DNA from 4 places in the Marinobacterium sp. xm-g-48 genome. Region 2 is predicted to be linked to each of the others. Evidence: predicted binding sites of a transcription regulator. Region 2 holds the regulator's gene; each other region holds the start of a gene.
What was found. Region 2 encodes FNR, which switches genes on or off when oxygen is low (the NO sensors DNR and NnrR bind a similar motif). Its sites were predicted from a motif close to TTGATNTANATCAA; they were not measured.

Region 1: the regulator FNR is predicted to act here: its motif matches at 2,421-2,434, upstream of XMG48_RS10055 (cytochrome ubiquinol oxidase subunit I).
Region 3: the regulator FNR is predicted to act here: its motif matches at 2,508-2,521, upstream of XMG48_RS05745 (YdcH family protein).
Region 4: the regulator FNR is predicted to act here: its motif matches at 4,411-4,424, upstream of XMG48_RS10090 (cytochrome ubiquinol oxidase subunit I).

The regions. Positions count from the first base shown of each region.
Region 1 is NZ_WBYQ01000006.1:110,817-116,391, forward strand. Features, by position in the region: gene XMG48_RS10050 (hypothetical protein) at 1-873, opposite strand, end outside; gene XMG48_RS10055 (cytochrome ubiquinol oxidase subunit I) at 885-2,279, opposite strand; gene XMG48_RS10060 (hypothetical protein) at 2,538-3,749, shown strand; gene XMG48_RS10065 (GTP-binding protein) at 3,828-4,880, opposite strand; gene XMG48_RS10070 (amino acid ABC transporter ATP-binding/permease protein) at 4,893-5,575, opposite strand, start outside.
Region 2 is NZ_WBYQ01000002.1:11,940-17,514, reverse strand. Features, by position in the region: gene XMG48_RS04010 (sulfite exporter TauE/SafE family protein) at 1-158, shown strand, start outside; gene hemN (oxygen-independent coproporphyrinogen III oxidase) at 234-1,619, shown strand; gene fnr (fumarate/nitrate reduction transcriptional regulator Fnr) at 1,741-2,502, shown strand; gene XMG48_RS03995 (adenine phosphoribosyltransferase) at 2,516-3,058, shown strand; gene XMG48_RS03990 (alpha/beta hydrolase) at 3,135-4,013, shown strand; gene XMG48_RS03985 (thioredoxin fold domain-containing protein) at 4,039-4,443, shown strand; gene XMG48_RS03980 (recombination-associated protein RdgC) at 4,543-5,460, shown strand; gene queE (7-carboxy-7-deazaguanine synthase) at 5,460-5,575, shown strand, end outside.
Region 3 is NZ_WBYQ01000002.1:383,774-389,348, forward strand. Features, by position in the region: gene XMG48_RS05740 (5'-nucleotidase C-terminal domain-containing protein) at 125-2,026, shown strand; gene XMG48_RS05745 (YdcH family protein) at 2,207-2,443, opposite strand; gene aroA (3-phosphoshikimate 1-carboxyvinyltransferase) at 2,614-3,891, shown strand; gene XMG48_RS05755 (BolA family transcriptional regulator) at 4,397-4,714, opposite strand; gene XMG48_RS05760 (DUF3422 family protein) at 4,716-5,575, opposite strand, start outside.
Region 4 is NZ_WBYQ01000006.1:120,840-126,414, reverse strand. Features, by position in the region: gene XMG48_RS10120 (hypothetical protein) at 1-188, shown strand, start outside; gene XMG48_RS10115 (exodeoxyribonuclease III) at 235-1,008, opposite strand; gene pyrE (orotate phosphoribosyltransferase) at 1,176-1,823, shown strand; gene modA (molybdate ABC transporter substrate-binding protein) at 1,827-2,606, shown strand; gene modB (molybdate ABC transporter permease subunit) at 2,599-3,291, shown strand; gene modC (molybdenum ABC transporter ATP-binding protein) at 3,288-4,370, shown strand; gene XMG48_RS10090 (cytochrome ubiquinol oxidase subunit I) at 4,516-5,575, shown strand, end outside.

The sequences.
Region 1 (5,575 bases), on a different contig from region 2:
GTTGTTAATTTTGCTGCCAAACAGAGTCGGCACCATCGCTAAAGCGATCAATGCTAGGGCTGTGATGTAGAGCATCGGGTTGGTTAAAAACTCAATTTGGTTCTCTGGCAGGCTAACCATCCAGATTGCACCAATAAGAATCGATACCACAGAGCCTTGAGCAAGCAGTTTACGCGCCAGATTATGAACAAACTCAAGGTAACCCGAGTCGCTACCAGGACGAACGCTGATGTAGTGGCGGTAGCCGTAAAGCCATGCGCCGGTTACCGGTGCTGCTAGAGCAATCATAAAGATGAAACGCGCCCAGTTGATTGAGTGAAGCTGAGTACCGCTGGCATCGATCTGCCCCTGCGGTGCATACCACTCCATCCACTGATCAGGGGAGAGCATCTGGTTGGTTAGGGTGTGCATAATCAGACCCACAACAATGAACAGTGCGAGCGATAGAATCATGCTGCCAGGACATTTCGTCTTATTCTGCGTCAGATCTTCATTTTTAAAGTAGAAGAGGTAGATCAACAGATAAGCGACTGACAGTATGATAATGAATCCAATAACCCACCAAGCGGACAGCACATTAGAGGTGTACCAGAAAGGATCATAGATCACCTGCACAAACAGTAGTGGCGCAACGCCGATAACCACAGCAACCGACACCGCAATTTTTGCGGTCGATAGCATGGCATTAGCAAGCTGACGCCAGTAACTGTCTTGGCTTAATGCACCACGAATAGTCAGCGCTGCACCGCCCAACATAACGTGAACCGCAAACATATGAAGTGCAAAGGTGACGACACCTAACACTAAAAATAGAATCGGATGTGAGGGAACCCCGGCCACATCACGAAGTGCGTATAAAGAGTCTACATTCATCGTGATACTCCTTAGTGAGACTGAGACACAGTGATCGGATTACCCTGATCAGCCGCGACAGCAATAGATTGATCTTTCAACTGACGAATAAAGCTAGCCAAGGCCACTGCTTCATCTTGTTGAAGTGGAATTTGTGGCATGTAGAGCGTTGTACCACTCGACAGTGCAGCTCTTAGGTAGGCCGCAATATCCGACTCGCTTGAGTCGTCACCAAAGTAATTTGCCAGTGGGCGAATCCCTGTATCGGTCAGTGAGTGACAGTTTGAACAGGTGTTCAACGCCAGAGCTTGACCAACCGCCTCTTTATTAGAATCAGTCACCGTGCGAAGCTCTTCGGGAAGGAAGATTAGAGCGTTAGTGAAGCCATGCTCTTCAATGGTCGGGATCTCACTGTGAATACCAAGCCCCGGAACATCACGACCAATAACCTGGTTAGAGTAGACGTATCCACCTGCAACATAAGGCTTACGAATCGACTCACGCGCAACCTCTTCTGGCCAAAGTCCGAACACCAAAATGACGACCGTCATGACGCCCGCAATGGCTGGTTTTAGCAGCTTTGGTGCGGCCAGAGTGGCTGCGAAGTAGGCCATGATGCCGCCCATTACAGAGATTAGAGCGGGTGTGAAGTACTCCGGTAGACGATTCTCCATCACCAATTCAGCGGTCGCTGGAATCGTTGATAGGTACCATTTGAATAGACCAAGACCGGCTGCAGTCGCAACCAAACCTAGAATCGCCAGACGACGAACCATCTCTTTGCGGAAATCGATATCTTTAATTGAAGAGGCAACAATGCCTCCGACTACCGCTGTCATGGTGAACATAAACGCCGTTCGCATAGCCAATTGCGCAAAGGTGTTGGCGCCATAGAAACCGTTCAAGTAACCGCCTTCGGTGTACCAGTTTTCATTACCAGGCATCAGCATGAACGACAGAATACCGATAATGATTAGCATGGTGGTGTAAGAGGCTAGGCCAAAGATGATACTGATGCGCAGGTGTGTTTTCTGATCCACCTTATTCACCAAGTAGACGATCATGTAGACACCGATGACCTCGATGACAAAGAAGACCCACTCGGTTGCCCACTTCCAGACAAAGCTATGAATCAGTGCAGAGATACCACGCGGACTGCCGACCGTAGTTGAGAACCAGATGCCTGGTCCGGTAATCGAACCTAAGACATAAGAGAAGACCAAAAGAAACAGGCCGTAACGACGAATGTAGTCGAGAAGCTCTGGGCGGTTCTTACGGTAAGCGACCACCGCAAGGTAAGAGAAGACCAGTGCTGCACCCACAGATGTGTGTGAAAACAGAACGTGTATGGTCGCAATGATACCGATGATCCAACCTGAACCGAGTGTCGGCTCAAACCAGACTGGATAGAGTCCTAGCATCTCCATTGAATAATTCCCCTTGAAGACGATACGTTTTGGGGAGTACCTCCCCGCTCAATGGTCGAGTCATCTCGACCAGCTTGGCGAGCAGTATCTATTCATGCAGTGATCGTCGCATTGAGAATCCGCAACCGGATTTATAGGCTTTTGCGATAAATCAAAAGGGGATGATTAATATCTATATTAGATATTGCTAATTTAATGATTTGTTAATATATTAGAAAAGTCTAATACATTATGGTTTAACTAATTAGGAGATCTCCCATGTTCAGAAGAGACTCAACTCAGCCTTGGCATCCTAGCTTTTTCTTAGCTGCACTTGGCGCTGGCGGTATGTCAGTGGCATTTTTTATGTACCTAATGTGGATGGTTCCGCATAAGGGTTACCCTATGCCAACTTGGGACCACTGGACGAGTGCCTGGAGTGCTGACATTGCCAGTGGTATTCCAATGCCATTGATTATCGTTTTTGCTATTGCCGGTGTCGTTATTTTTGGCTTGTTGCACATTGCGCTGTTGGTTTGGAATATCCGCGAATACAACGCAGTTAAAGGCACTGACGCCCACGAGAAGATTTTGAACTCACCCGCTGAAGTTCAAATGATGGCCTTGCCTCTGACCTTCTCCATGACAGTGAACGTGATGTTTGTATCGGGTGCGCTATTTGTTCCGGGTCTATGGACGATTATTGAGTGGATGTTCCCCGGCGCGCTGATCGCCTTTTTGATCATCGGTTACTACGCGCTAAAAATGTACGGACGTTACTTGGGTCGCATGTTGACGCAGGGGGGTTACCGCAGTGAAGAGCACAACCACCTTTCACCTTTGATGGCGGCCTTTACCTTTTCGATGCTATCGGTCGGCTTTGCGGCGCCTGCAGCGATGTCACACATTCCCGCTGTTATTACAATTGCCGCGGTGTTCTCTTACCTGTTCTTAATCGCCGCAGTGTTGGTTGTTCTGGTCGTTTTGGTGTCGGGCGTCAATGCGATGATGCAGCATGGTCTACAAGAGCAAGCGACGCCAAGTCTTTGGATGTTGGTACCGATTGTGACACTGCTCGGTATTGAGTGGTTACGTATGGAACATGGCATTGCTCACCTAACCGGTGGTGCATTGGATGCTGGCGATAACTTCCAAATGATGACGTTGATGGTTGCCCTGCAAGCCGTGATCTTGATGGTTGGGTACCGTGTCATGAAGTTGAATGGTTACCTAGACAAGTATCTGCACGGAGGTGAGCACAGCCCAGTTGCCTTTGGTCTGGTCTGCCCAGGTGTTGCCTTCTTTGTGCTGAACCTTTTCTGGTGGCACGTTGCGATTGTCGGCAACGGCATTGTCGCTAAGTTTGGCTTAGTCTACTGGTTGGGTATCGGGGTTATGTTCTTGATTCAGGCCGCGACGATTTATGCGATTGTCCGCCTTACAAACAACATGCTTCGCCACCCAGAGTTAGTGGTAGAACCTGCAGTATAAACAGTAGGAGCGATCTCGAAGAGGTCGCGATTAACTGAAAAACCCCATGAAATGTCGTTATTTCATGGGGTTTTTACTTTACGGCTCCGCAATATCAATCAGCTCCTTAAACGTGTTCTCGATAAACTCTTTGCTGACGTTTTGCGTGATAAACACTAATCGTGTTCGCTGATCATCGTTTGGCCAGGCTGGTAGAGGAACGGGTGGGTGAAACAGTTGCTGTACCCCATGAATGACTAGGGGTTCTGCAACGCCTTCAATATTTAGTAGGCCTTTGATACGTAGGATGTTGCTGCCGACTAGACTCATTAATAACTGCATCCAATCTTGAAGCGCTTCTTTGCTAATCGGCTTTTCAACGGTCAGGCAGAAGGATTCGATGTTGTCACCATGACGTTTGGCATGATCATGATCGCAGCCATGCTGATGGCAATCATGGTCATGGTGGTGATCATGTTGTTCAGAATAAGCCTCCTCTTTTAACCAGGCCTCTACATCGGTTAGTTTGCCCTCAGTAGTGAACAATCCTAGGTTGAGCAGCTGATTAGGGTCTGCTTTACCGCTGGCCACCTCAAGCTTACGCGCACTGGGATTGATTTGGGTAAGTCGGCTGATTAACGCCTCTTTTGCCACTTTATCGGTCATATCCCCTTTGGTGAGTAGCAGCAGGTCTGCCAAAGCAGCCTGTTTTACGGACTCTTTATGCTGATCTAAGGTGTGTGACCCCGTAGCCAGATCGACCGTCGTGACAACACCATCTAATTGATAGGCTTCGGCAATCCAGCGATCGGTCATCAGAGTGTGAATGATGGGCGCAGGGTCTGCCAACCCAGTTGTCTCAATGATGATGCGCTTGAATTGTCGACCCTCAGGCTCTGAAATTTGTGCGGTTACTTCGTGAAGCGTGTTGACCAGATCACCCCGCACGGTGCAACACATGCACCCGCTGTCCATCTCCATCAAGACATTCTCGTTGCTCTCAGCCACCAACAGATGATCCAAGGCGATTTCACCAAACTCATTAATGATAACCAGAGTATCTGATAGTTCAGGCTGATTAATTAAGTAATTCAGTAGTGTGGTTTTTCCACTGCCTAAAAAGCCTGTGAGGAGTGTAATAGGGGTTTTCATAACAATGTCTCTCTACAGCTGGTGTAAGGCGTCCTGCGAAGCTCGTTGCTCAAGATCATGTGACACCAGAATAACCAGCTTATGTTGCCAAAGATCTCGTAGCGAATTGACGATGGTGGATTGAAGCTCAGCATCCATTCCAGCGAAGGGCTCATCTAACAGCAGGATGTCAGCCTGTTTCAGAAGCAGACGCGCCAAACCAATGCGTTTTAACTCACCGCCAGATGGCTCCCATTCACCAGGACCAATCCAAGTGTCGAGTTGCTTGGGTAGTGATTCGACCCATTCGCCTAGCTCTACTGTTTGCAGTGCACTGATAATCTCTTCGTCGCTTCGTTGGCCAGTGAAGTCCAGGTTGTGACGCAGTGTAGAGCGAACAATCTGTACTCGTTGAGGTAGATAAGCGATTTGAGATAAGGCGGTACCTTCAACGATCAGGCTGCCCTGCTGTAGCTCAAGTTCGCCAGCAATTAATCGAAGTAGTGTGGTTTTACCGCGGCCACTCTGTCCGGCAATCCAGTTTAAACCTAGCTGATTAAACTCAACAGATCGCGCTTCGAAGACGCTCTGTGCACTCCCCTCATAAGCGTATGAGAGCTCTTTGATTGAGATACCAAAATAGGGCTTTTCTATGCATATAGTGCGTTTTTCTTCGAAGTTTTGCTGATTTTTACTACTTTTGCCTAAGCGACTTA
Region 2 (5,575 bases):
TACTCATGCTGGGCTTTGGCTTGGGCACTTTGCCAGCCATGCTCGCCACTGGGCTACTGGCTAAACAACTACGCGAGCTGGTCGCCCACACATTGGTGCGCAAACTCTCGGGGCTACTGTTGATACTGATGGGCATTTGGACACTGCTAAGCGCGTAGCGGTTGACCCGTATCAACACATAACTCCCTATTATTGCTTAATATTCTGACATCTGAAGATTAAGGAATATTACTGTGCTGCAACAGACCAACATCCAGTGGGATACCGACCTGATTCGCCGTTATGATTTAGCAGGTCCTCGCTACACCTCTTACCCAACCGCACTGCAATTTACTGACACCCCAGACAGTGTCAAAACGCTCTCTAAAGCGATCAGTGAGCGCGACAGTCGTAAGCCTTTATCACTCTATATTCACATCCCCTTCTGTGCGCACGTCTGCTACTACTGCGGATGCAACAAGGTGGTCACAAAAGATCGCTCCCGTGCAGAACCCTACCTTCAGACGCTGTTAAAAGAGATTAAACTGCGTAGCACTGAACTGGGCAGTGACGTTCAAGTGGATCAGCTTCACTGGGGCGGCGGCACACCCACCTTCATTGATGATGAGCAGACCGCTCGTTTAATGCAGGCGCTAAAAGAGGCCTTTAAACTGCGTGATGACGATCAAGGTGACTACGCCATTGAGATCGATCCTCGTGAAATGACTAAAGACCGCTTAAAGCTGCTGCGTGAATTGGGTTTCAACCGCATCAGCATAGGGGTTCAGGATGTTAACGAAGCGGTTCAAATCAAGGTAAACCGCGTGCAATCCCTAGAGATGACAACGGACCTGCTTAAAGAGGCGCGTGAACTGGGCTTTCGCTCAATCAACGTTGATCTAATCTATGGCTTGCCGCTGCAAACTGAAGAGAGCTTTGCCGAGACCTTGGACCGAATTCTAGAGCTACGACCCGATCGTCTCTCGGTATTTAACTATGCTCACCTACCCGAGCGCTTTAAACCACAGCGTCGTATCAATGCCGATGAGTTACCCGACGCGCTCACTAAACTTGCGATTCACCATCAAAGTATTGAGAAGCTGACGGCAGCGGGCTACCGCAACATTGGTATGGATCACTTTGCTCTGCCAGACGACACACTGACACAACACCAAGATGATGGAACGCTGCACCGTAACTTCCAGGGCTATACCACTCACTCACAGTGTGACTTGATTGGTTTGGGCGTCTCATCGATTAGTCAGATTGGCGATTACTACCTACAGAACAGCCCTAACATTGAGCGCTACACGCAAGATATTGAATCTCAGGGCTCAGCATTAACCAAAGAGTACTGCCTCAATGAGGATGACAAAATTCGCAGAGCGGTGATTACCCGCCTGATCTGTGACTTCCAACTCGATTTTGCCGATCAATCCAAAGCGCTCAATATCGACTTTAAAGAGTATTTTGCTAACGAATTAAAACTGCTTGAGCCGATGGCACAGGATGGCCTGATTCATTTAAGAGAGGATGGAATGGATGTCACCGCCGCTGGGCGTTTGTTGATTCGTCGAATCTGCATGACCTTTGATGCCTATATCGATCACTCAGAACAGCGATTTTCTAAAATCATCTAATCCGATTTTGCACAGTAAATTTCACTAAAAGTGGACCGTTAAAAAGTCCACTTTTTTATCTAAATTGACTTGGGTCAATAAAGCGCTTTTGGATATACTGTCAGGCAACTAAGGAGCCCTTATGTCTGACACCAAAAACATCAAACTCGCCAGCATCGGCCAGGTAAGCTGTAACACCTGCAGCTTGAGTACACTCTGCTTGCCTGTCTCTCTAAACGACGAAGAGGCGCTTCGCCTCGACGATATCGTTGATAAGAGCAAACCACTTCACAAGGGCGACTTCCTGTTTAGACAGGGTGAAGAGTTCACGTCACTGTTCGCCATTCGTGCGGGGTCGTTAAAAACTTACTCTGTAAACCCTGAGGGAGAAGAGCAGATCAACGGTTTCTACTTCCCAGGTGAACTGGTTGGCCTAGCCGGATTCGATTCAGGCAGCTACCCAATGTCGGCTAAGATGCTTGAGACGACCACTGTCTGTGAGATCCCTTTCTCACGCTTGGACGATCTGGCAGGTCAAATGCCAGAGCTGCGTCGTTCTGTGATGCGCTCTATGAGCCACGAGATCAGCGATGACCAACAGATGATGATGCTGCTCTCTAAAAAGACGGCGGAACAACGTATCGCAACCTTTATTTTCAAGCTGTCGCAACGTTATGCCCTGCGTGGCTACTCTGCACAATCCTTCCGACTTTCGATGTCACGTAACGAAATAGGCAACTACCTTGGCCTAGCGGTCGAGACGGTCAGTCGAATCTTTACACGCTTCTCTTCACAAGAGCTGATTCGTGTTGAAGGTAAAGAGCTGGAAATTCTTGATCAAGCAGCGCTGCTGGATGCGGCTGGTGAAGCACCCAGCCCAGAGTGCAATCAACACCACGGTTAAATAAGGATCTTTAATGTCTTACGACGAGCACTATGTAAAATCGGTTGTCCGCTCTATTCCAGATTGGCCAGAGCCTGGCATTCTGTTCCGTGATATTACGCCGATTTTTCAAGATCCACGTGCCTCTCGCATGGTCGCAAACGCCTTTATTGATCGTTACATGCAGATGGATATTACCCACATAGCCTGTATCGATGCTCGAGGTTTTCTATTTGGTGCGATTATTGCGCACCAGCTGAACAAGCCTCTGATTTTGGTTCGTAAAAAAGGCAAGTTGCCCGGTGAAACGATTCACCAAGACTATACGCTAGAGTACGGCACAGCCTCCGTGGAGATTCAGAAGGATGCCGTTACCGCTGGCGACAAAGTGGTATTGATCGATGACCTTATTGCCACTGGGGGCACAGCACTGGCGGCCTGCACACTGATCAACGGTCTAGGGGCTAGCGTTGTTGAGGTAGCAGCGCTGATTGACCTGCCAGACCTTAACGGATCACAAAAAATCCAAGACACCGGCGTCCCCGTATACTGCTTACTGGCCTACGACGGTCTCTAATAGAAACCGAGGTTTAGCCACCTCGGTTTTTTTATACCTAGAAACGATAAAAATTTTAAGTTTAATGGAGTTTTAAATGCTTCGACTATCGACCACCCTACTCGCTGCATCACTTATGGCAGCAACTGCACAGGCTGAACAGGTTCAGATTCCTTTTGAGGGTTTAACACTCAACGGCAATCTTGAACTGGCTGCTGATAAATCCTTAGCAGACGGTGTCCTAATGCTGACGCACGGCACCCTGGCTCACAACGAGATGGAGATCATCAGCTACGTGCAGGAACAGATGGTCGATTACGGCATCTCTACTTTAGCCATCAACCTAAGTTATGGATTGGATAACCGCGAATCAGCGATGTACGACTGTACCGTTCCGGCTCAACACACCATGCAGCAAGCACTGGCTGAAATGGATGCTTGGCAGACTTGGCTGGATGGACAGGGCGCAGGCGATCGTTGGGTAATGGGTCACTCACGTGGCGGCAACCAGACGGCTCAATTTGCTGCAGCTAACCAAGATAAGATCAAAGGCCAAGTTCTATTAGCACCTGCAACTTGGGACTACGGCAAGACGTTAGAGGGTTATGGCAAACGCTATGAAACGCCCATCGAGCCGATTCTAGAGAAAGCTAAGGGCATGGACCCTAAAGCGATAATCGATGGCATCAGCGTCATCTACTGTGAGAACAGCGGTGCGTCGGCTGAAGCCGTCCTAAGCTACTACGGCAACTACCCAGAGTACGACACACCCACAGTGTTAAAAGAGACGAACATCCCTACTCTAGTCATCGCAGGCAGCTTGGATACCGTGGTTGCAGATCTTCCTGAAAAGATGGAAAGTATCGACAAAGAGAACATTGAACTAGTAGTCGTTGAGGATGCAGATCACTTCTTCTTAGATCTGTTTGCCGACGAGGCGGTGGAATATGCGGTCGATTTTATCGAAAACCTGTAGCGCACTTCTTCTCAGCTTGGGCCTTATGATAAGCGCCCAAGCCGAGGTAAAGCTTGAGACAGCTACGGATCTTCAGTCGCTTGGTAAAGCGAACCCTAACGAAGTAATTGTTCTGTTGGTCTCTCAGGATGGCTGTGCCTTCTGTGTTACCGTCAAAGAGGATTTCCTAAAACCTCTTTTACAAACGAACGATGCACCCCCTATTCAGGTACTGGATCTGAGCAACCCTACTCCCGTTATCAACTTTGATGGCTCAACGGGCTCGGCTGAACAGGTTGCTAAAAGCTTGGGTGGACGCTTCACCCCGACCATTCTATTTGTCGATGCAAAGGGCGAGACTCGCGCTAAAAAGATCGTCGGTGTGAACACGCCAGAGTTCTACGGTTACTACATCGATGAAGCGATTAAATCGGCTCGTAACAGTTTTTAAGCTCAGAAACTAACCGCAAGCAGAGGGCTCTCTGCTTGCATCCCTTCTATCAGAGCAACATAATAGCGCCCCTTCACCTAATCCGCATTTAGAGGTTTTATGCTCTGGTTTCGTAACGCTATTTGGTACCGTTTTTCTCCCAGTGATTCATTCAATGAAGCCGCACTGATGGAGGCGCTAGAAGCCAGACCCTTCGTACCCTGCAAAGGCGCAGAACCACGTTCAGTGGGTTGGGGTAAAGTGGCGCCAGGTGTCATCGATCTACCGGTACTGACCAGTCACGGCTTTCACCTTATCTCACTGCGAGAAGAGGAGAAGATCCTACCCTCGAGCGTGATCAAAGATCAGCTCAACGAGAAGGTAGAACAGATAGAGGCGACCGAAGATCGTAAGGTCTACCGTAAAGAGAAGGTGCAGCTTAAGGACGAGATCACTCTGACACTGCTACCACGCGCATTTACACACCGTAAAACCACACGTGCTCTTATTGCGCCTCACCATAAACTACTGATTGTGGAAGGCAGCAGCTTTAAGCGCGCAGAAGAGCTGCTAAGCACACTGCGTGAAGATCTAGGGTCACTATCGGTAAAACTGACCTCGACCGCGCTTCCTGCCAACAAAGTATTCAGCGACTGGCTACTAGAGAACCGTGATCTACCCCGTGCACTTGAACTGGGTGCTGTCACCGAGTTTACCGATCCTCTAGAGACCAGCAGCCAGATCAAGATTAAAGGCCAAAACCTGACAGATAAAGAGATCCAAGCGCACCTTAGCGGAGGCATGTTAGCAGAGCGCCTAGAACTGGTGTGGCGTGATCAATTGCAGTTTGTCATGCACTCGGATCTAACCCTGCACTCGATTAAAATGACGGATCAGTACCAAGAGCAACAGAGCGACCGCGAGCAAGAGGACGAAGCACTGGCACTGGATGCTGATCTAGCCCTGTTGGGCATTGAATTTACCCGCCTACTCCCTGAGCTTTTGGAAGCCCTGGGCGGTGAGGCAGAAGAGGCTTAATTTTGGCAAAGACCTACTCCGTAAAAGAGATCTTCTACACCCTACAAGGCGAAGGCTTTCACGCAGGACGCCCTGCGGTGTTCTGTCGCTTTACCGGTTGTAATCTTTGGAGTGG
Region 3 (5,575 bases), 370 kb from region 2:
AATGTGCATATAACGAAAATGCCTGGAATTAGTCTCACTGGTATGTCTCTAGTAATAAGCATGCGTGCTTTTGGTGGATTTCAGCCTGTGGGCCCTTTAAGAAGAGTGGGAAACTAAGATAACTATGAATCGTCGTCAACTATTGAAGGCTATGGCCGCCGCTGCTGCAGCAGGAAGCCTACCAGCAATTTACACTTCTCGCGCGCTAGCAAGCAACACTGCTCCAAGCGGATTTTATGATGTTCCAATGGAAGGTGATGTTCGTATCCTTCACATTACAGACGTTCACGGCCAGCTAAAGCCTGTCTACTTCCGTGAGCCAAACGTCAACCTTGGTGTCGGTGATGCATTTGGTCGTCCACCACACGTTGTCGGCAAAAATTTCCTTAAGGAGATGGGTCTTTCAGAGAACTCTCCTGAAGCTTACGCATACACCTACCTTAACTTCCTAGAAGAAGCTAAGAAGTACGGTCGTACGGGCGGTTTCGCACACGTTAAAACACTTCTAGATCGTCTACGCGATCAAGCGGGCGGACGCCAAAACACACTAACCCTTGATGGTGGTGACCTATGGCAGGGATCGGGTACTTCACTGTGGACACGTGGTGTCGACATGGTTGAGGCATCTAACATTCTTGGCATCGACGTTATGGTTGGTCACTGGGAGTTCACCTACCGTGAAGAGGAAGTTCTTTCGAACGTTGCTCTGTTCAAAGGTGACTTCATCGGTCAGAACGTTAAAGTACTAGAAGACTCACTGTTTGGTGATGAGTACTACGAAATGGTTGAGCGTTTCGATGGCCGTGGTCTGTACGACGAAGATACGGGTCATGCGTTCCAGCCATACGTGATTAAAGAGATCAACGGCAAGCGTATCGCTGTAGTAGGCCAAGCCTTCCCACGTACCTCAAACGCCAACCCTAAAGAGTTCTTCCCAGACTGGTCTTTCGGTCTTCGTGAACCAGAGATGATCGAGCTTGTTCAGCAGATCCGTGAAGAGGAGCAGCCAGACGCGGTTGTTCTTGTATCGCACAACGGTATGGACGTCGACATCAAGATGGCTGAACGTGTTCCTGGCCTGAATGCTGTATTCGGCGGTCACACTCACGATGGTGTTCCACAACCGATCAAAGTTAAGAACGTTGACGGTGGCGAATGTTGGGTAACCAACGCAGGTTCAAACGGTAAGTTTGTCGGCTGTATGGACTTCTCGATCGAAGATGGCCAGATCACCAACATGACTTACAAACAGCTACCTGTTATCTCTGATTGGCTTGAAGCTGACGGTGAGATGGAAGCGTACATCAACCAGATGCGCCAAGGTCGTTACGATGAGAACATCATCGAAGCGCGTAACAAGAAGTGGCAGAACAACCCAATCCGTGTCGGCAAAACCTTCGAAGAGATTCTTCAAGAGAAACTGGCTAAAGCGGATCGTACTCTTTACCGTCGCGGTAACTTCATGGGCACTTGGGACCAAGTTATCTGTAACGCACTTCGTTGGGAGTACAAGGCAGACATCGCACTATCAGCCGGCGTTCGTTGGGGTACCACTACTCTAGAGGGTGAGTGGATCACAATGGAAGATGTCATGAGCCAGTGTGCAACAACCTACTCTGAAACTTACGTTCAAGAGATGACTGGTAAAGCGATCAAAGAGATGCTTGAAGGCGTTGCCGACAACCTATTCGATCCAGATCCATACCTACAATCAGGTGGCGACATGGTTCGCGTGGGTGGTCTTGACTACACCATCGATCCAACCAAACCACTTGGCCAGCGTATCTCTGAAGTACGCCTAGACAACGGTGAAGTGATTGCTGATGACAAGAACTACAGCGTCTCTGGTTGGGCAACTGTTAACCGCACACCAGAGGGTCGACTACTCTGGGATATCATTGCTGACTACCTAAAAGCAGAACGCGATGAGAACATGGTGATCAAACTACCTAAGGTGAACAACCCTAAAGTGGTGGGTGTCTCTGACAACCCAGGTTTCGCTGACTACCCAGGTGATTGGGCATAACAGCCTACCCCATTAAAAAACCCGCCTAGTGCGGGTTTTTTATTGCTATGAGAAACCTGGACAAATAGCAGTTCAGAATATCGCGACCTTTTTAAGATCGCTCCAACAAAAAATTGAAGCAAAAAAAACCCGCCTAAAAAGACGGGTAACGTTCAAGCAACGAAAGGACAATGAAAAGGGTTAACCCTGAAGCATTTTGAAAAGCTCATCTTTCAGTTCAAGACGACGCTTTTTAAGTTCCTCTTCACGACTGGTCGTGGTCGGTTCAACTTCAGCTGCAGCAAGCTCAGCCTGCTTAGTAATTTCGTGGTACTCATCAAACAGACGAGAGAAGTGGTTGTTTGATGTTTTAAGCTCATGAATACGTTCGCGGTACTCTGGAAGTTCATGAACTAGATCGTGGTGTTCTCCGATCATTTTTTACTCCTAATTCCATACAGTGTTGATGGTTCTAATATGCCCTACTCTTCTCCATCGTCCATTGATTGAAATCAATTAAAACGAATCTCTCTGAACAATGGACTTAACAGACGTTTACCTGTACCTTTTTCGATCCTTTTTTGGCGATCAACTACACTTTTAAGATTATGGAAACTCTTTCACTCCAACCTCGCGATTTTGCAAACGGTGACGTTCAACTGCCAGGCTCAAAAAGCCTATCAAACCGAATTCTTCTTCTAGCTGCACTGGCGGAAGGTGAAACCAAGGTAACCAACCTGCTAGACAGCGCAGACGTTACCCACATGCTGAATGCACTAAAAACGTTGGGTGTCTCTTATGAGCTAGCTGATGATCGTCGCTCGTGCGTTGTCACCGGTGTGGCAGGTCCTTTCAAGCAGCAAAGTGCTGAGATGTTCCTGGGCAACGCCGGTACTGCAATGCGCCCACTAACCGCCGCACTGTGCCTTGGTTTAGGTGAGTTCACACTGACCGGTGAACCTCGCATGTACGAGCGTCCTATCGAGGACTTGGTTGATGCTCTGCGTCAAATTGGCGCTGATATTGAGTACCTAAAAGATGAAGGCTACCCGCCACTAAAGATTAACGCTCAACAGCTAAAAGGCGGACGAGTATCGATTCGAGGCAACATCTCGAGCCAATTCTTGACTGCGCTACTGATGGCCGCTCCAATGGCACAGCAGGATCTAGAGATCGTTGTCGATGGCGAGCTGGTCTCTAAGCCTTACATCGATATCACCCTGCACTCGATGAAGCTGTTTGGTGTTGAGGTCGAGAACAACAACTACCAGAGCTTTGTCGTTAGAGCCGGACAGACTTACCAGTCGCCCGGTGAAGTGATGGTTGAAGGTGATGCCTCATCAGCCTCCTACTTCCTAGCTGCAGCGGCTATTGCTGGCGGAACGATTCGCGTCTACGGCGTCGGTTCTGAATCGGTACAAGGCGACAAAGCCTTCGCTGAAGTGCTCGGTAAGATGGGTGCTAAGGTCACTTATGGCCCAACTTGGGTAGAGGTCTCTAAAGGCGAACTGAACGGTGTAGACCTGGATCTGAACGCCATTCCCGATGCTGCAATGACGATTGCCACAACCGCCCTGTTCGCAAAAGGCCCTACAGCCATTCGTAATGTCTACAACTGGCGCGTCAAAGAGACCGATCGCCTAGCCGCAATGGCAACCGAACTGCGTAAAGTGGGTGCGGAAGTGGTGGAAGGCGAAGATTTCATCGAGATTACACCACCAGCCGAAATCCAGAGCGCCGCGATCGATACCTACGACGACCACCGCATGGCCATGTGCTTCTCACTCGCCTCGTTCGGCAACAGCGAGATCATCATCAATGACCCGGGCTGTACCAGCAAAACCTTCCCAGAGTATTTTGATCTGTTTGCTGAGGTTACGAAGTAACCTGCCCTTTAGGTGGTGACTGGCTTTCAGCCTGTCACCCGCAAGTAGGCTTTACTACCTTTCTGGAAAACGCTGAGAGAGTGGATGTCAGGCTAAAGCCAGACACCGGTGCTACTAGCAAAGTTATAATTAGTACCAATCGCGGCCTTTTCAAGACCGCTCCAACAGTGCCGAACTCGAGTCTCGTGCCGATTTGTCCACGTCCGATCGAGAGTGAGTACGATGGTTTTTCACGGTTAAGAGTTCAATCGGCTGAGGCCCGGATGGCCGAAGTCTGCAACGGAGGCAGGAGCCGACTTTGCAGTGTCCTATTGGACTTCAGTGAAAAAGCATTGAACGGAGCGTGCCGCAGGCCGAGTGAGCGTGGTCAGTTTTTGGGTACTTTTTGCTGACCAAAAAGTGCCAATGGCCAGCCTTTAGGCTGGGTATTCGTTTTTGATCTTGATCTAGCTTTTGATCTAGATCTTAAAGAAAAGATCGCCACATCGTCGATATGGCTCCAACACTACTTATCCTGCTTTGAACCACCCATACACTTAGGACTCGCCGGAACTAAACCAGACTTTTCGGCCCACTCTGCTTGGGTGTATAGATGCATTGAGAGTGCATGAATGGGGTTTTGCATAAGATCTGACAGCAGGCCAAAAATGGTTTGGTGACGCTGTATCAGCCGTTTACCTTCAAAATCATCGCTAACGGCGACGAGCTTGAAGTGAGTATCCAAACGGTTACCACCGTGCATGTGGCTCTCGTTCTCTAACTCCATGTGAACAAGATTAAGACCTTCATTGAGACGGGTTTGGATCTGATCTTCTACTGACAACTTACTGATCCCCTTTCGCTGTTGATTCGGTTTTCACTTCAGCGAGTTTCTTAAATCGGTTTTGAATTTTACGAGTAATGAACCATACCGCACCAATCACCAGTGGGACAGAGACACCAGTCGCAAGACTCTTATCGAATTCGACACCGGCACCGTGTACCGCATCAATGAGGTACTTCACTAGGCCAACTGCGTAGTAGCTGATCGCAGCAACCGACAGACCCTCTACCGTATGCTGCATCATTAGCTGTATCTTGGATCGACGATCCATGGAGCTCAGTAGCTCTTGGTTCTGGTTCTCAATCGCCATCTCAACTCGGGTACGCATCATATCGGCTGCGCGGTTTACACGACGCGATAGGTCGTCGAGTCGATTGTGCATGGTCTCACAGCCACGCACAGCAGGCGTCAATCTACGGATCAAAAACTCTTTCAAGGTCAGGTGACCAGAGACCTCATCCTCACGCAATTCATCCAATCGTGCCGCCATAACATCATGGTATGAGCGGCTAGCATTGAAACGGAAGGTGGTTCTCGCACGTTCAGCTTCAATATCGGCCGATAGGTTGATGAGCTCTGTCAAAAGCTGACTGTCATCTGAGTTATCACCCGTTGACAGGCGACGCGTCAGATCGGCCATTCGATTATCCATATCAGCAACAACCGGTGACAGCTTACGCGCTTCGCGAAGACCGAGCAGCGCTAACAAACGGTAGGTCTCAACTTCAATTACACGCTGCACCATTCGGCCCATCTGCCCTTTCGACATGCTGTTATTGAAGATTAGGAAACGGCCAAAGTTGTCGCTGTGCGTTCTAAATGTCGTCCAGATTTGTGCTGCACCATTCTGTGGCAGACTGC
Region 4 (5,575 bases), on a different contig from region 2:
TGGAGTTAAGCGTCTCCATCTATGTCGGTGTGACACTTGGGGCGATATTGCCAGTGATGCTTGGCGCCGCAACCGGTGAGTTACTACTGGAAAAGCTGCCCGCAACCTTTTCACGAATTGCCGTCAGGGTAGCCTGCTCTTGGCTCGCAGCGATTCAGATCATGATGTTAGCTTTCTTCTCGCACTAACAATAAAATACCCTCGTAAAGAGGGTTTCTAAAATCCAATTCTCAATTAAAAATCGAGATCGTAATCCACGATGTAGGGTGCATGCTCAGAGAACTGCTGACCTTTGTAGATACTGCAGTGCTGAATGGTTTTACGCAGACCTTGAGTCGTAATCTGGTAATCCAAGCGCGCACCTTCATTTAGCTCACGGGCACGGTTGTAGTCTGGCCACCAAGTGTATTCGCGATCCGCTTTTGTACACTCACGCATTGTGTCGACGTAGCCCATTTCACCGAATAGCTCCTCCATGAACTCACGCTCTTCTGGAAGGAATCCAGATACGGTCTGATTGGCATACCAGTTACTCAAGTCGACCGGTTTGTGCGCAATTTTCATGCTACCGGCGAAGATGAATTCACGACGCTTGCGAAGAGTCTTCTCAAAGTGACTTTCAAATTGCTCAATGAACTTCTCTTTCTCTGCTTGAGCGTCTGGTCCTTTGAGACCCGATGGCACATTAAAAGAACCGACGCTGAATCGTTCGAAGTCAGCCTGAATATAACGGCCTTGGAAATCGCACTGTTCAAAACCTAAGCCGATCATAATCGCTTTAGGTAGACGGCGGGTGTAGATCGCTACACCGCTGTAGTCATCATCAAAGGCTTCAAAGAAGTAGGCTTCGTAACCCTCAGGGTGGTAGCGAGAATCATCTAATTGATACTCACGTGCACGAATGTTTTGCAAGCAGACAACATCCGCATCCTGCTTAACCATCCAATCGAAAAAGCCCCGATCAGCGGCTTGAACAATGCCTTGAGTATTAAAAGTAATTACGCGCATGAGTTCGAAGCGCTCCGTATAACTATTGTTGTTAGACTAAAGATTGCAATTGTAGCGATAGATTCATAAAAACGGAATTTTTTAAAGCTGAAAGAAGTTGGTTTGGGAGTTGAACTCTGTTCAGGTATCCTACGCGGATTAAACCCAGTTCTAAGGATTTCACTATTATGCAAAGCTACCAGCGTGAGTTCATCGAATTCGCAATCGAAAAAGGCGTTCTTAAATTTGGTGAGTTCACCCTAAAATCGGGTAGAACTAGCCCTTACTTTTTTAACGCAGGCCTTTTCAATACCGGTGATGCCATAGCAAAACTGGGTCGTTTCTATGCAGCGGCAATTGAAGACGCGAAGATCGATTACGACGTCATGCTTGGGCCTGCTTACAAAGGCATTCCCCTTGCAACAACGACCGTCGTTGCACTGGCAAATGATTTCGGTAAAGACGTTCCTTATGTTTTTAACCGCAAAGAGGTTAAGGATCACGGTGAAGGTGGCAACCTAGTGGGCGCACCACTCGCTGGCCGTGTTCTGATCATCGACGATGTCATTACCGCGGGTACCGCTATCCGTGAGGTGATGACGCTGATCGACGAAAATGGTGCAACACCAGCCGCCACGGTGATCGCACTGAACCGTATGGAACGAGGTACAGGTGAGCTTTCCGCCATTCAGGAAGTTGAGCGTGACTACAACATGCAAGTTGCTAGCATCATTTCCTTAGATGATCTCGTTGAGTACCTTGAAGAGCAAGGTGGTCGTGATGCTGAGTTAACGGCCATTCGAGCCTACCGTGACGAATACGGAATCAGCGCATAACTTATGCAGTTTAAAGCAGTCCTACTTAGATCAATACTCACGCTGAGTCTGGCTGCTTTTGCATCCTCACAAGCCGTTGCAAACACACTTACTGTGTTTGCAGCAGCGAGCTTAAAAAATGCGATCGATGAGATCACAGAACATTACGAGGCAGACCATTCAGACTCGATTGTTGTCTCTTATGCGGGGTCTGCCACCTTAGCACGTCAAATAGAGATGGGCGCACCAGCCGATATTTTCATCTCTGCCAACACTGCCTGGATGGATTACCTATCTGATAGGGCGCTAATTAATGAACCGACTCGCTTCAACCTTGCCAGTAATCAGTTGGTACTGATAAGTCATACTCCAGACGCAAAACTCACCCTCACCAGGTCGCAAGAACTGCTCGATTGGCTGGACAATGAATACCTGGCCATGGGTCTTGTGGAATCTGTACCTGCTGGCATTTACGGTAAGCAAGCACTTACTTATTTTGATCTTTGGGACCCCCTTAAGCAGCAAGTCGCTCAATCAGACAATGTGCGGTCTGCACTTGCATTAGTTGCTTCAGGTGAAGCACCTTTAGGGATCGTCTATCACTCGGATGCGGTGGCTGAACCCAAGGTCTCAATAGCTGCCACCTTCCCTACAGAGTCCCATGACAGAATTCTATATCCGGTTGCGGCTGTTACAGAGAGTGATAAATCAACCGCGGCATTTTTAGAGTTTTTGCGCTCAGAGCAGTCTAGGGCGATACTAGAGCGCAACGGCTTTTTAATGGATTCGCAACAACGTGACTGATTGGCTAGGCCCCAACGAGTGGGCGGCAGTTCTCCTATCAATTAAGGTAGCTTTTTGGGCAACACTGCTTAGCCTGCCTGTGGCCATTGGCGTTGCCTATCTTCTGGCGAAAAAGGAGTTTGCAGGGAAACAGCTTCTCAACGGAATTGTCCATCTACCCTTGATCTTACCGCCCGTTGTAACGGGTTATCTGCTGTTAATGACCTTCGGAAAACGCACGCCTGTCGGATCATTCCTTGCTGAGTGGGGAATTGAGTTTGCTTTCCGCTGGAGCGGTGCCGCATTAGCAGCAGCCATCATGGCTTTTCCATTACTGGTTCGCGCTATTCGTCTCTCCATTGAAGCCATTGATCCTAAATTAGAGGAAGCGGCCGCAACCCTGGGTGCCTCAAGGCGCTGGGTGTTTATCACCATCACCCTACCTTTAATGCTTCCTGGTGTGATCGCCGGCTCCGTTCTGGGCTTTGCCAAAGCGATGGGTGAGTTTGGAGCCACCATCACCTTTGTATCGAATATTCCAGGTCAGACTCAGACACTCCCTTCGGCTATCTATGCGTTTCTTCAGGTACCCGGTGGTGAAAGCTCTGCGACCAAACTGGTGATCATCTCTATTATCATTGCGATGAGTGCACTTCTTGCCTCTGAATGGCTGTCACGTCGTATGAGCCGGAGGTTGCAGTCATGACACTGTCAGTCACTTTGCAGCAGTCGATGCCAAACTTCTCGCTTGATATAGCCTTTGAAGCCCCCAGTGGCATCACGGTTCTATTTGGCGAGTCAGGTTCAGGGAAAACCACCACAATCAATGCGATAGCCGGCTTGCAAAGCAACAGCCAAGGCCGCGTCACTCTGTCCGATCGGGTGTTATTTGATAGCGCTTCAAACACGAGCTTAAAGCCCTATCAACGCAACATTGGCTACATTTTTCAAGAGAGCCGACTCTTTCCACATCTGACAGTAGAGCAGAATCTAAATTACGCGAAACGCTTCAATAAGGTCGACAAAAGCGTCGATTTTTACCAGATCGTCGAACTTTTAGGTATAAAACCCCTACTTAGGCGAACGCCAAATTCACTCTCTGGTGGTGAAAAACAGCGTGTTGCGATTGGTCGTGCGTTATTAAGCGCACCAGATCTTATTCTGGCCGATGAACCCCTTGCAGCACTCGATGGCGCCCGAAAAGCGGAGCTACTCCCCTACTTCAAAAAATTAAACCGGGAATTGGGTATTCCTATGCTCTACGTAACCCACTCACCCGAAGAGGTATTAGAGCTGGCTGACCATGTCATCGCACTGGAGCAGGGCCGCATTGTGACTCAAGGGCCTGCGCGAGAGGTGATGGCCAACAGCAAGGTCGCGCGAACCGCCAATCGTGCGATCAAGTCGACACTGACAACCCAGTTAGTGGCACAACACCCCGATGGACTGTCCGAGCTTCAAGTGGCCAGCGAAACACTCTATGTGCCGACCCTTGATGCACCCATAGGTTCAGCGGTCTGCCTTGAACTGGTCGCGAACGATCTAATCCTATCGACCGCAAAAGTGGCAGGCATCTCTGCCTTGAATCAGGTTTCCGGAAGGGTTGAATCCATTGAAACGACTTCATCGAGTGATGTACTTATTAACGTGTGCATTGCAACAGATATCGTCTCAACACACATCACCAAACGCTCCCTTAACAATCTAAACCTCAAGATCGGCGATCCCTGCGTTCTGATCATAAAATCGGTCAACATCTGCCCCTCTAACCGCTGCCAAGGTTGAGATTTTCTCAACTAGTCGTGAGCATTTATCGTTAAGACTTTAGATATATATCAATTACTTTTGACTATATAACCGATTACAATTCTGAAACTTTGTGCAGTGCACATAATTTTTGTGCTTAATTTGTCTACTGGAGGCATCCCCGATGATTTCAGAATCGGTTGTGGAACTATCGCGTTGGCAGTTTGCTATTACCGCGATGTATCACTTTCTATTTGTACCACTGACCCTCGGTCTATCCTTCCTGCTGGCCATCATGGAATCTGTCTATGTCATGACCGGCAAGCAGATCTACCGCGATATGACCAAATTCTGGGGTAAGTTGTTCGGTATTAACTTCGCGCTAGGTGTGACCACCGGTTTGACCATGGAGTTCCAATTTGGAACCAACTGGGCCTACTACTCGCACTACGTGGGCGACGTCTTTGGTGCACCGCTGGCGATTGAAGGTCTGGTAGCCTTCTTCCTTGAATCCACTATGATCGGCCTGTTCTTCTTCGGTTGGGATCGCCTGAGCAAGGTACAGCACCTTGCTGTGACCTGGTTGGTCGCACTGGGCTCTAACTTCTCTGCGTTGTGGATTTTGATCGCCAACGGTTGGATGCAGAACCCTGTTGGGGCCTACTTCAACTTTGAAACCATGCGCATGGAGATGGACAGCTTCGCGGAAGTCCTGCTAAACCCAGTGGCGCAGGTTAAGTTTGTTCACACTGTCTCTGCAGGTTATGTAACGGGCGCTATCTTCGTTCTAGCCGTCAGCAGCTACTTCATGCTGCGTAACCGTGACATTCCATTTGCACGTCGTTCATTCGCGATCGCTTCAGCCTTCGGTTTAGCCTCTGCGATCTCTGTCATCGTGTTAGGTGACGAATCTGGCTACGAAGTGGGCGAAGTGCAGAAGGTTAAATTGGCAGCGATCGAGGCGGAGTGGGATACACACCCAGCACCTGCAGCCTTTACCGTTGTCGGCCTTCCCAATGAAGAGACCATGACAACTGACTACGCTCTGAAAATTCCGGGCGCCTTGGGTCTAATTGCAACCCGCTCCTTGGATGAGGAGGTTACCGGTATTAAAGATCTAGTGGCTCATGCTGAAGATCGCATTCGCAACGGCATTGTCGCTTATGGCCTTCTAGAGAAACTGCGTAACGGTGAAGACACTCCTGAAAATCGTGCTGCGTTCTCTAAAGTCAGCGTTGATCTGG